3 regions of the Bacillus sp. MN7755 genome follow, and region 2 is predicted to be linked to each of the others. Evidence: predicted binding sites of a transcription regulator. Region 2 holds the regulator's gene; each other region holds the start of a gene.

Region 1 (3,287 bases), on a different contig from region 2:
GATTTCACCTCCCCTTGCTATGAATGAAAAAAGACTGTCGGCATGTACATTAAATACCAACATACAGCAAAGACCGTCGTCCCGCTTTTTTAAGGGACTTTCTTCATTTCACAATTAAAATGTCATATTATTATTTCGGCAAGATTTAAGTCTTACTCCGAATATTACTTCTCTTCTTGAGAAGAGTATTTCGTATATAAGAAAAAATATACATTCTCATTGTATCTATCGCAATTTTCATTGTCAAGCGTTGTCTACTTTTACTTTCTTTACCTTCAGCCCTGAATGTTGTCTGAATTTGAAAAATAGATAGCATATTATCCTGGAAAACCTTAGTAAATACCATTTCATTTACCTAAAACATATAAATATTCCTCTTTACACATCCCATTTGAGTCAAAAAAATATTTTTATCACTGCGATATATTCCACTTTAATAGAAGATAAAAAAAATAAAAGACACGGTCCCGTGTCTTTTATTTTTTAATCTTGAAGAGTTGAATCTTCCGTGTCTTCCACACCAGAATCTTCACCAATTCCGTGATGATCACGAACAAAGAAGGCAATTTCCTCTCTTAAATCCGTATTCTCTTTTAAGAATTGCTTCGAATTCTCACGACCTTGTCCTAAACGCTCTTCATTATAAGAATACCAAGCACCACTCTTTTGAACGATATCAAGTTCAGAAGCCATATCTAAGATTTCACCTTCTCTTGAAATACCTTCTCCGTACATAATATCAACTTCAGCAACACGGAATGGTGGTGCTACTTTATTCTTAACTACTTTTACTTTCGTTTTATTACCAACGATGTCGTTACCTTGCTTTAATTGCTCCGCACGACGTACTTCAAGACGAACTGTTGAATAGAATTTCAACGCACGACCACCTGGAGTTGTTTCTGGGTTCCCGAACATAACCCCAACTTTTTCACGAATTTGGTTAATAAAGATTGCGATTGTTTTTGATTTATTGATTGCACCTGAAAGTTTACGAAGTGCCTGTGACATTAAACGAGCTTGTAAACCTACGTGAGAGTCACCCATGTCCCCTTCAATCTCAGCTTTCGGTACAAGAGCTGCTACAGAGTCAATTACAATAATGTCAACCGCGCCACTTCGTACAAGTGCTTCTGCGATTTCTAGTCCTTGCTCCCCTGTATCAGGTTGTGATAATAGTAATTCATCTATGTTAACGCCTAATTTTTGTGCATATACAGGATCCATCGCGTGCTCCGCATCAATAAACGCTGCTTGTCCACCTTGACGCTGTACTTCAGCGATTGCGTGTAATGAAACTGTTGTTTTACCCGAACTTTCAGGTCCGTAAATTTCAATAATACGGCCACGCGGGTATCCGCCTACCCCTAGTGCCACATCAAGTGCTAAAGAACCACTTGAAATTGTAGAAATTCTACGCTCCGCTTGTTCTCCTAATTTCATAATTGAACCTTTACCGAATTGCTTCTCTATTTGTTTTAACGCCATATCTAATGCCGCTTGACGATCACTCATTCAAAATTCCTCCTTAACTGAATTGCTAATCTTATTATACCTATTTTCAATTCAATTTGCCAACAAAAATCGAACATTTATTCGATTTTTTTATTTTCCATTTAATAAAACTCCATTTTAGCATTAAAAAAAGCTAGAAGAGACTCACATCTCTTCTAGCTTTTTATACAAATGATAAAATCCATATTTCGCCGAACGTTCCCTAATTTGTTGACGACTTCCACTTAAATGGAGAGGAAAGACTATAGTTGGTTCATCCTTAATCGCCAATCCAATGAATACCGTTCCCGGCTCTTTCTGTTCTGAAGCATCCGGTCCTGCTACCCCAGTGAAACTAATTCCGATATCCGCTTTTAATAAACCTTTAACATTTTCAGCGAGATAACGAGCACATTCTTTACTAACTGCACCATCAGTAGACAACACTCCCCCAGGTACATGTAAAACATGTTGTTTCACATCATTATGATAACAAATGACACCGCCTTTAAATACTGAAGACACACCAGCACTTTCTGTCACTTGATTGCCGAAGAGACCACCTGTTAAACTTTCTGCACACGCTAAAGTTAATCCTTTTTTCTTCAATAACTCTATCGCTTTATAGTGCAGAAACTCTTGGTCATATCCATAGAAAAATTCTCCTACTCTTTCTAAAATCAAATCTTCCATATGCTGGATGAGTTTCGTTGCTTCATCAGCATTTTGATGTTTGGCAGTTAAACGTAGTGTCACTTCTCCATCATTCGCAAGGGGGGCGATTGTCGGGTTCGTTTGTCTATCAATTAAATCTTGAACTTTCACTTCTAATTGAGATTCCCCAATTCCGAAAAAACGAAGCACACGAGAATAAATGTTTTCTCCTGTTGTAAAGTTACGTAAAAAAGGCTCTACATAACTTACATACATCGGCTTCATCTCTTTTGGTGGTCCTGGTAATAAAATATAAACTTTTCCGTTCTTATTTAACCCCATACCAGGTGCCATACCGTGATCATTCGCAAATACAGTTGCTCCATCTAAAACGAGCGCCTGCTTTTTATTATTCTCCGTGAATTCGCGGCCTGTACGCTTAAAGTAATCGCTTATTGAGGCTAATGCTTTTTCATCATACACAAGCTCTCCACCCAAACAAGAAGATATCGTTTCTTTCGTCAAATCATCTTTTGTCGGACCTAATCCACCTGTGAAAATAAGCATGTCAGCACGTTCTTCCGCAACTTCAATCGCCTGCTGTAATCGTTTGTTATTATCTCCAACTACAGTATGGTAATACACATTAATTCCAATTGAAGCTAACTTTTCAGATAAAAACTGGGCATTTGTATTTGCAATTTGTCCAAGTAATAATTCAGTTCCAACCGCAATAATTTCAGCATTCATCCCAATTCCCCCATAAACTTCTATTTTGAGTTTACAAAAGCTTCTCTATTTTTCCAGAAATAATCCCATCCTGAAATAACAGTAAAAATTAATGCAATCCATATAAAGATATCAGCTACCGGAATATGGATTAAATTTAAAGGTACATCGTGTAATAAGTATGCTGCGATCGCAATAATTTGTGTCCATGTCTTAATTTTCCCTAGCTGATTTGCCGCAACTACTTCTCCTGTCCCAGCAAGTACAAGGCGTAAACCAGTTACCGCAAACTCACGGCTTATAATTACAATAACGATCCAAGCAGGTACGTATTGCATCTCAACTAACGTGATAAGTGCTGCTGAAACAAGTAATTTATCAGCTAACGGGTCAAGAAACTTCCCTAAATT
Region 2 (3,287 bases):
ACTGGAAAGTTATTAACTAACGAATATAATAAATAAAAAAAGATGGGCTTTGCCCATCTTTTAGTTTAATTTTGCATTATCTTGCTCTTTTAAAGCTTTTAATTTCGCCGGTGTAACATCAGTACCTTGTTCGTTAACGACTTTAATTCCTTTAAGTTCGTTTAACATATTTTGACGAAATCCTTTTAAATATTGTTCACGTAGCGATTGACGCTCACGTTGTTCTTCTTCAGTTAAACCTTCAGCTTTTGCTTTTTTCGCTAAGAAGTTAATGCGTTCAACGAGTTCGTGACTAAGCATCTCGAATCCCCCTTCTAATCAAAACTGATTATTATCATACAATAGTTACTCTTCTTTATCAAGCAATTGCTTTGTATACTCTACATATCTACGATGTACCGTCGCTTTTGAAACATTATGACCAAAGCCGCGAAGCGTTGCTGCAATTTCTTCGAAAGTAAGTTCATTCTTGCGCAAACGCACAATTTCCTCAATCGGCACTTCTTTCTTCTCTCGTCCTACGCTTAAATGACGATTCTTTAAATTATTTTCTGGGCGATAGCCCTTTTCTACCGCGCGTTGCATACCACGTTTAATTTTCAAATTATGAATCTTTCTTTGATACTCTTCAACAATACCAATAATATCTAATACCATCGAATCCGAATCCGACAATTGTAATTCTCCATTATGCGTATGCGTGTATACTTTTATTCCCTCTTTATGTAAACAGTGCATTAATGCAATCTTTGCATTTCCCCTACCAAGGCGCGTTTCATCTTGTATGAGTAGCACATCAATTTGTTCGTCTCGAATTGTATCTAGCACTTCTAATATTCCATCACGTTCAATTGTATAACCACTAGCCTGCTCTTCAATCACCTTAGTAACATTCATTTGATAGCGCTCCGCTAAATGCAATAATTCATCTTTTTGACGTAATAATGATGTTTCTTGCGCTTCTTTTGTTGTACTCACACGTGCATAAATAATTGCATTCATTATGAACCCCTCTTTCTCACTATTATTTCCCTTCAGTGTAACATAAATTCGCCTTTTGTTCGAACTTATGTTTGTAGAATGTTTTTTCACATGTTATACTTATTAATAAGAAAAATGAAAGAAAACGAGGTGTTAGAAAACATGGAAAAGTTAACGAAACGCCAGCAAGACATTCTCGACTTTATTAAGCTAAAAGTACAAGAAAAAGGATATCCACCTTCCGTACGTGAAATCGGTCAAGCAGTCGGCCTCGCTTCTAGTTCTACAGTGCACGGACATTTATCAAGATTAGAAGAAAAAGGATACATTCGACGCGATCCAACAAAACCACGAGCAATCGAAATTTTAGGTGATGACCGAATGGATACAGAAACACAATCTGTTATTCAAGTTCCAATCATCGGAAAAGTTACTGCTGGATTACCAATTACAGCAGTTGAAAGTGTAGAAGATCACTTCCCACTTCCAGCTAGCATTGTTGCTGGAGCAGATCAAGTGTTTATGTTACGCATTTCTGGAGATAGTATGATTGAAGCTGGTATTTTCGATGGAGATCTAGTTGTTGTTCGCCAACAACAGTCTGCATATAATGGTGAAATTGTAGTCGCTTTAACAGAAGATAACGAGGCAACTGTTAAACGTTTCTATAAAGAAAAAGACCATTTCCGTCTACAACCGGAAAACTCTTCATTAGAACCTATCATTTTAAAACAAGTGTCAGTTATCGGTAAAGTAATTGGCGTATATCGTGATTTACATTAAGAATATAAAAGAAGATAATTACCTTATTTATATACGGTAATTATCTTCTTTTTGTATTTTGATAGATTTTCATACATTCTATTTCTTATGAACGCGTTTCAATCGTCACATCTCCCGCAGCAGTTTTACCGCTAATCTTTGTACTCCCATTACCAATTGTTACGTTTTTATTTTCTTCATTAAAAATTGTTACATCTCCCGCAGCACTTTGCCCGGTGATTACAGCATCTTGTGGTTTTTCCGATAAAACAATATCTACATCTCCCGCAGTTGAACTTGCTTCTAGATTATACTTAGAATCATGATCTAGAATATTTATTTCCCCACTGGTCGTTTTTGCAGTCACTTTCCCTATTACTTTTTTAAAGTTCAGCTCACCAGCTTTTGTAGATCCCTCCACATTCTTAGCCGTTACACGTTTCAAATCCACTTCACCAGCAAGTGTCTCAACACTTACACGGTCACTTTTCACATCACTTATTTCGATTTGTCCAGCAGATGAATTTACTTTTACATCTTGGTAAGAGCGTTCAGGCACAAGGAGAGTCAATGTAGACGTTTGAAACCTAAAATCGTAAAAGGAAAAATCAAATGAAGCACCTTTTTCTCTTTCCCCAATGATTTTTAATGTGTCACCATCTTCAGCAATACGAACCTCTTGTTTACGTGTATCTCCTGATTGCTTTACATAAAAAGAAGAGTCAGGCGATTTTTGGACAACAATATCCCCAGCATCTAACTTAACTTCTATATTTTTTAGTGTTTCGTTTTTGATTATATCTTCTTTGTTTCCTTTTTCTGCAGTTTGTACTGCTTTTTTATATGTTTGTGAAATCCCAATTACTCCAATAATGATACAAGCGATTGCTACTAACAATATTTTTTTCATCATCTACTCCCCTTTTATCATTTTGAAGTTCCATATTACATAACGTACGCATAGCCTTTTAAACCACTTCGTACTATAATAAGCGATAATACATAACAACAAACCTACGCCAACAAACGTTATACTAACGAATAAATCCAACCATATAAAAGTACCCATAAATACTTTTCCAATAACGAAAAATGGTGTTACTACACTAGCAATTCCACCGACCCAAAAGGAAGATATAAAAGCGATAATTGCAACTAACGGGCCTAACACAATAATAAAATTAAATAAACTAAGTCCAATCGCTGCCATGACAGCTCTTGTCACATTTGAAGTTGATGGGTCTTTTTTCATTTCATCGAAGCGATACATCGCAAGTAATTCTTTTGCAATTACTTTCGGAGAGCCAAGCCCCTTTATTATTTCCGATTCAGTTTTCCCCTCTTCTATCCCAAACTGAAAATGCTCTTCATAATCAAATAAAATATCTTTCCGCTCTTCGTCCGGTAAATTTCTAAGATGACTTGATAATTCTTTAAGAAACTGTTCTTTACTCATCCCATTCCACCCCTTCAATAATTTCTTGTACGCCTTTTGCAAAATCACGCCACTCTGTTACTAACAAATTCAGTTGCGTTTCCCCTTG
Region 3 (3,287 bases), on a different contig from region 2:
ATATCGTGTTTAATAAAGGAGTAGAAGAGCTAGGTGCAAGCAAAGCAAGTATGTATTTAAATCTAACTCCTATTGTGGCTACTGGTATATCAGTTGTCTTATATGGAGCAGCTGTTACGTGGCAACAAATAGTTGGGATGATAATCGTATTAATTGGTGTTTATATAGTGACGGTACAATCAAATAAAGATATAAAAAAGCTTTCACGTAATCAATACGTTTCAAAATAGGTAGAAATCATTGGACTCTATAAGTCTTAATGAGAGCAATCTATGGATTAGGGATAAAACCCCCATTTCCGGAAAAACTACTAATGAAAGTTTGATCTTGCCTAAAAGAGGTGAACGGAAATGAAATGGATACTGATTGCAGTACAAGCTTTCGTTATGATATTTTGCTTAGCTTATGAGACGAGTGCGAGGGCGGAAGGGCCAGTACCAAAAGTGACAGAGAAAGACCCTCAAGTTACAATTTTATTAGAGCGTATGTATGTTGATGGAGAAGTAAGTGAAGAAATCTTTACAGAAAAAGTGGTGGATTTAGAAAAGTTTTTACAGCAGTATAAAGAATGGCAGCTCGTTGATCGTGATGATGTACAAATCGTATTACAAAAGAAAGTTGATGATATTTCTCCGTTATTAAAGACTAGCGGTTATTTTGGCGTGTCAGAGGAAGGGATATTACAAATTTTTAAAGGTGTACCGAAAAGTGATAATGCGATTCATTCCTTCTTTCAAATTGATATGAAAAAGCTTGAGAGTTATGAGCGTGCGAAATTGAAGCGTGGTATTCGCATTAAATCAAAAGAAGGTTTTGTGAAGACGATTGAAAAAATGAAGCAATACGCAGTGCAAAATAAGAAAAAAAGCAGCTCATGGTGAGCTGCTTTTTTCTTATTTATTTTTAGCTAAAATTTCTTTTGCGATTTCATCAATTAGCATATCTTTTCCGATAGGATTGAAAGCTTTCGTATTGAAGATTTCATTTGATACTTCATATACATGATTGTTTTTTACTGCTTTATTGTCTTTCCAAACGGCACTATTTTTGTAGTCTTCGTAAACCTTATCAGCTTCGCCGCCAAAGTTTACAATAAACATTTGATCAGGTTGGAATGCAACAAGACCTTCTAGCGATACTTGCGCCATCGTTTGTTTTAAATCTGTACCTTTTGTTGCTGGAAGTTTTAAGTCGTTAAAGATGATGTCGCCGTACCCGAAGCTACCGTATACACGGAAGTTTTGTGGTGTAACTGCGACGAACATAAAGTTCTCATCTTTTGTTTTCTCTTTAATCTTTTTAGATAAAGAATCTGCTTTTTTATCGTAGTCTGCAATCCATTTGTCTGCTTTCTTTTCTTCGTCAAATAGTTTACCTACTTCTTTAAATTTACCACGCCAATCTTCTAAGTTTGTTTCTAGAACTACTGTCGGTGCAACCTTTTCTAATTGATCATAAATCTTCAATTGACGATTATTTAAAATAATTAAGTCTGGTTTTAAAGCAGTAACAGCTTCTAAATCAACTTTAGGTGCCCAGTACCAACCTACTGCTTTTACTCCATCTAGTTTTTCTGTTAAATGCTTTTGGATTTTATCTTTATATGTATTTGCTGTACCAACAGGTTTATGTCCAAGAAGTAATAATTCTTCTGTTGATCCAGATAAGTCAACAATTCTCTTTGGATTTACTGGAATTGTAGATTCCCCTTTAGCATGTTTTACAACTTTTGTTTTCGGTTGTTCTTTTGCTTTTGATTCTTCTTTTTGAGAAGAACAGCCAACGATAGAAAGAACAACTAGCATAATAGTAAATAAAATAAATAGTTTACGTTTCATCCTGATGTAACCCCTTTAATTAGTATTGATAATCATTATCGACCTCTGTATATTAAGGTGCTTTACACTTTCTGTCAATGGAAAATAACAGAAGTTTCAAATAGAGAACATTTGTTGGGGCAGTCTCGCTTTTCTATCATTAAATATGTTAAAATGGAATACATGATTTAAGAGGGAGAGATCGTATTTTGTTTGAATATGTTACAGGTTACGTGGAGCATGTAGGACCGGAATATGTAGTAATTGACCATAATGGAATTGGTTATCAAATTTTTACACCGAATCCGTATGTATTTCAAAGAAGTAAGCAAGAAATCCGTGTCTATACATATCATTATGTGAGAGAAGATATTATGGCACTTTACGGTTTTAAAACACGTGAAGAGCGTTTATTATTTACAAAGTTGTTAGGTGTGTCTGGTATTGGGCCAAAAGGCGCTCTTGCAATTTTAGCTTCTGGTCAAACAGGACAGGTCGTTCAAGCGATTGAACATGAAGATGAGAAGTTTTTAGTGAAATTCCCGGGCGTCGGAAAGAAAACAGCGCGCCAAATGATTTTAGATTTAAAAGGAAAACTAGCTGATGTCGTGCCAGATGCATTTGTTGATTTATTCTCAGACGCAGAACGTTTTGATGAGAAAAAAGGTTCATCGGCTGAGCTTGATGAGGCGCTGGAAGCTCTGCGCGCACTTGGATATGCGGAACGAGAAGTTTCTCGCGTTGTACCAGAGCTATTAAAAGAATCATTAACGACGGATCAGTATATTAAAAAGGCACTTAGTCTTTTACTAAATGGTAAGAGGTGAGTATAATGGACGAACGTCTCCTTTCAGGGGAATCTGCATATGAAGATGCAGATTTAGAATATTCATTACGGCCACAGACGCTCCGTCAGTATATTGGCCAAGATAAAGCGAAACATAATTTAGAGGTGTTTATTGAAGCGGCGAAAATGCGTGAGGAAACGTTAGATCACGTGCTTTTATATGGACCACCGGGTCTTGGTAAAACGACGCTTGCGAATATTATTGCAAATGAAATGGGCGTAAATGTTAGAACTACTTCAGGTCCAGCAATTGAAAGGCCGGGAGATTTAGCAGCTGTATTAACAGCACTTCAGCCAGGGGATGTATTATTTATTGATGAAATTCATCGTTTGCATAGATCAATTGAAGAAGTACTATATCCTGCGATGGAAGACTTCTGCCTTGATATTGTAATTGGAAAAGGACCGTCAGCACGATCTGTACGTTTAGATTTACCGCCATTTACATTAGTTGGAGCGACAACACGTGCTGGGGCATTATCAGCGCCGCTTCGTGACCGTTTCGGTGTGCTTTCAAGATTAGAGTATTACACAGTAGATCAGCTTTCTGCAATTGTTGAACGTACAGCAGAAGTGTTCGAAGTTGAAATTGATTCGTTAGCCGCACTAGAAATTGCAAGACG

The links. Region 2 encodes LexA, which represses DNA repair genes until DNA is damaged. Its sites were predicted from a motif close to CGAACATATGTTCG; they were not measured.
Region 1: a site for LexA is predicted at 1,586-1,599, ahead of recA (recombinase RecA). Genes of this name have one in related genera too.
Region 3: a site for LexA is predicted at 1,943-1,956, ahead of ruvA (Holliday junction DNA helicase RuvA). Genes of this name have one in related genera too.

What each region holds. Positions count from the first base shown of each region.
Region 1 covers NZ_BTRL01000012.1:75,588-78,874, forward strand. The annotation lists gene recA (recombinase RecA) at 484-1,515, opposite strand; gene cinA (competence/damage-inducible protein CinA) at 1,660-2,898, opposite strand; gene pgsA (CDP-diacylglycerol--glycerol-3-phosphate 3-phosphatidyltransferase) at 2,919-3,287, opposite strand, start outside.
Region 2 covers NZ_BTRL01000007.1:22,776-26,062, reverse strand. The annotation lists gene ACYVEC_RS05360 (bifunctional metallophosphatase/5'-nucleotidase) at 1-20, shown strand, start outside; gene ACYVEC_RS05355 (DUF896 domain-containing protein) at 61-300, opposite strand; gene ACYVEC_RS05350 (YneB family resolvase-like protein) at 346-1,002, opposite strand; gene lexA (transcriptional repressor LexA) at 1,144-1,764, shown strand; gene ACYVEC_RS05340 (DUF4097 family beta strand repeat-containing protein) at 1,850-2,656, opposite strand; gene ACYVEC_RS05335 (DUF1700 domain-containing protein) at 2,657-3,199, opposite strand; gene ACYVEC_RS05330 (PadR family transcriptional regulator) at 3,192-3,287, opposite strand, start outside.
Region 3 covers NZ_BTRL01000026.1:3,231-6,517, forward strand. The annotation lists gene ACYVEC_RS25375 (DMT family transporter) at 1-230, shown strand, start outside; gene ACYVEC_RS25380 (BofC C-terminal domain-containing protein) at 351-881, shown strand; gene ACYVEC_RS25385 (iron-hydroxamate ABC transporter substrate-binding protein) at 894-1,838, opposite strand; gene ruvA (Holliday junction DNA helicase RuvA) at 2,027-2,644, shown strand; gene ruvB (Holliday junction branch migration DNA helicase RuvB) at 2,650-3,287, shown strand, end outside.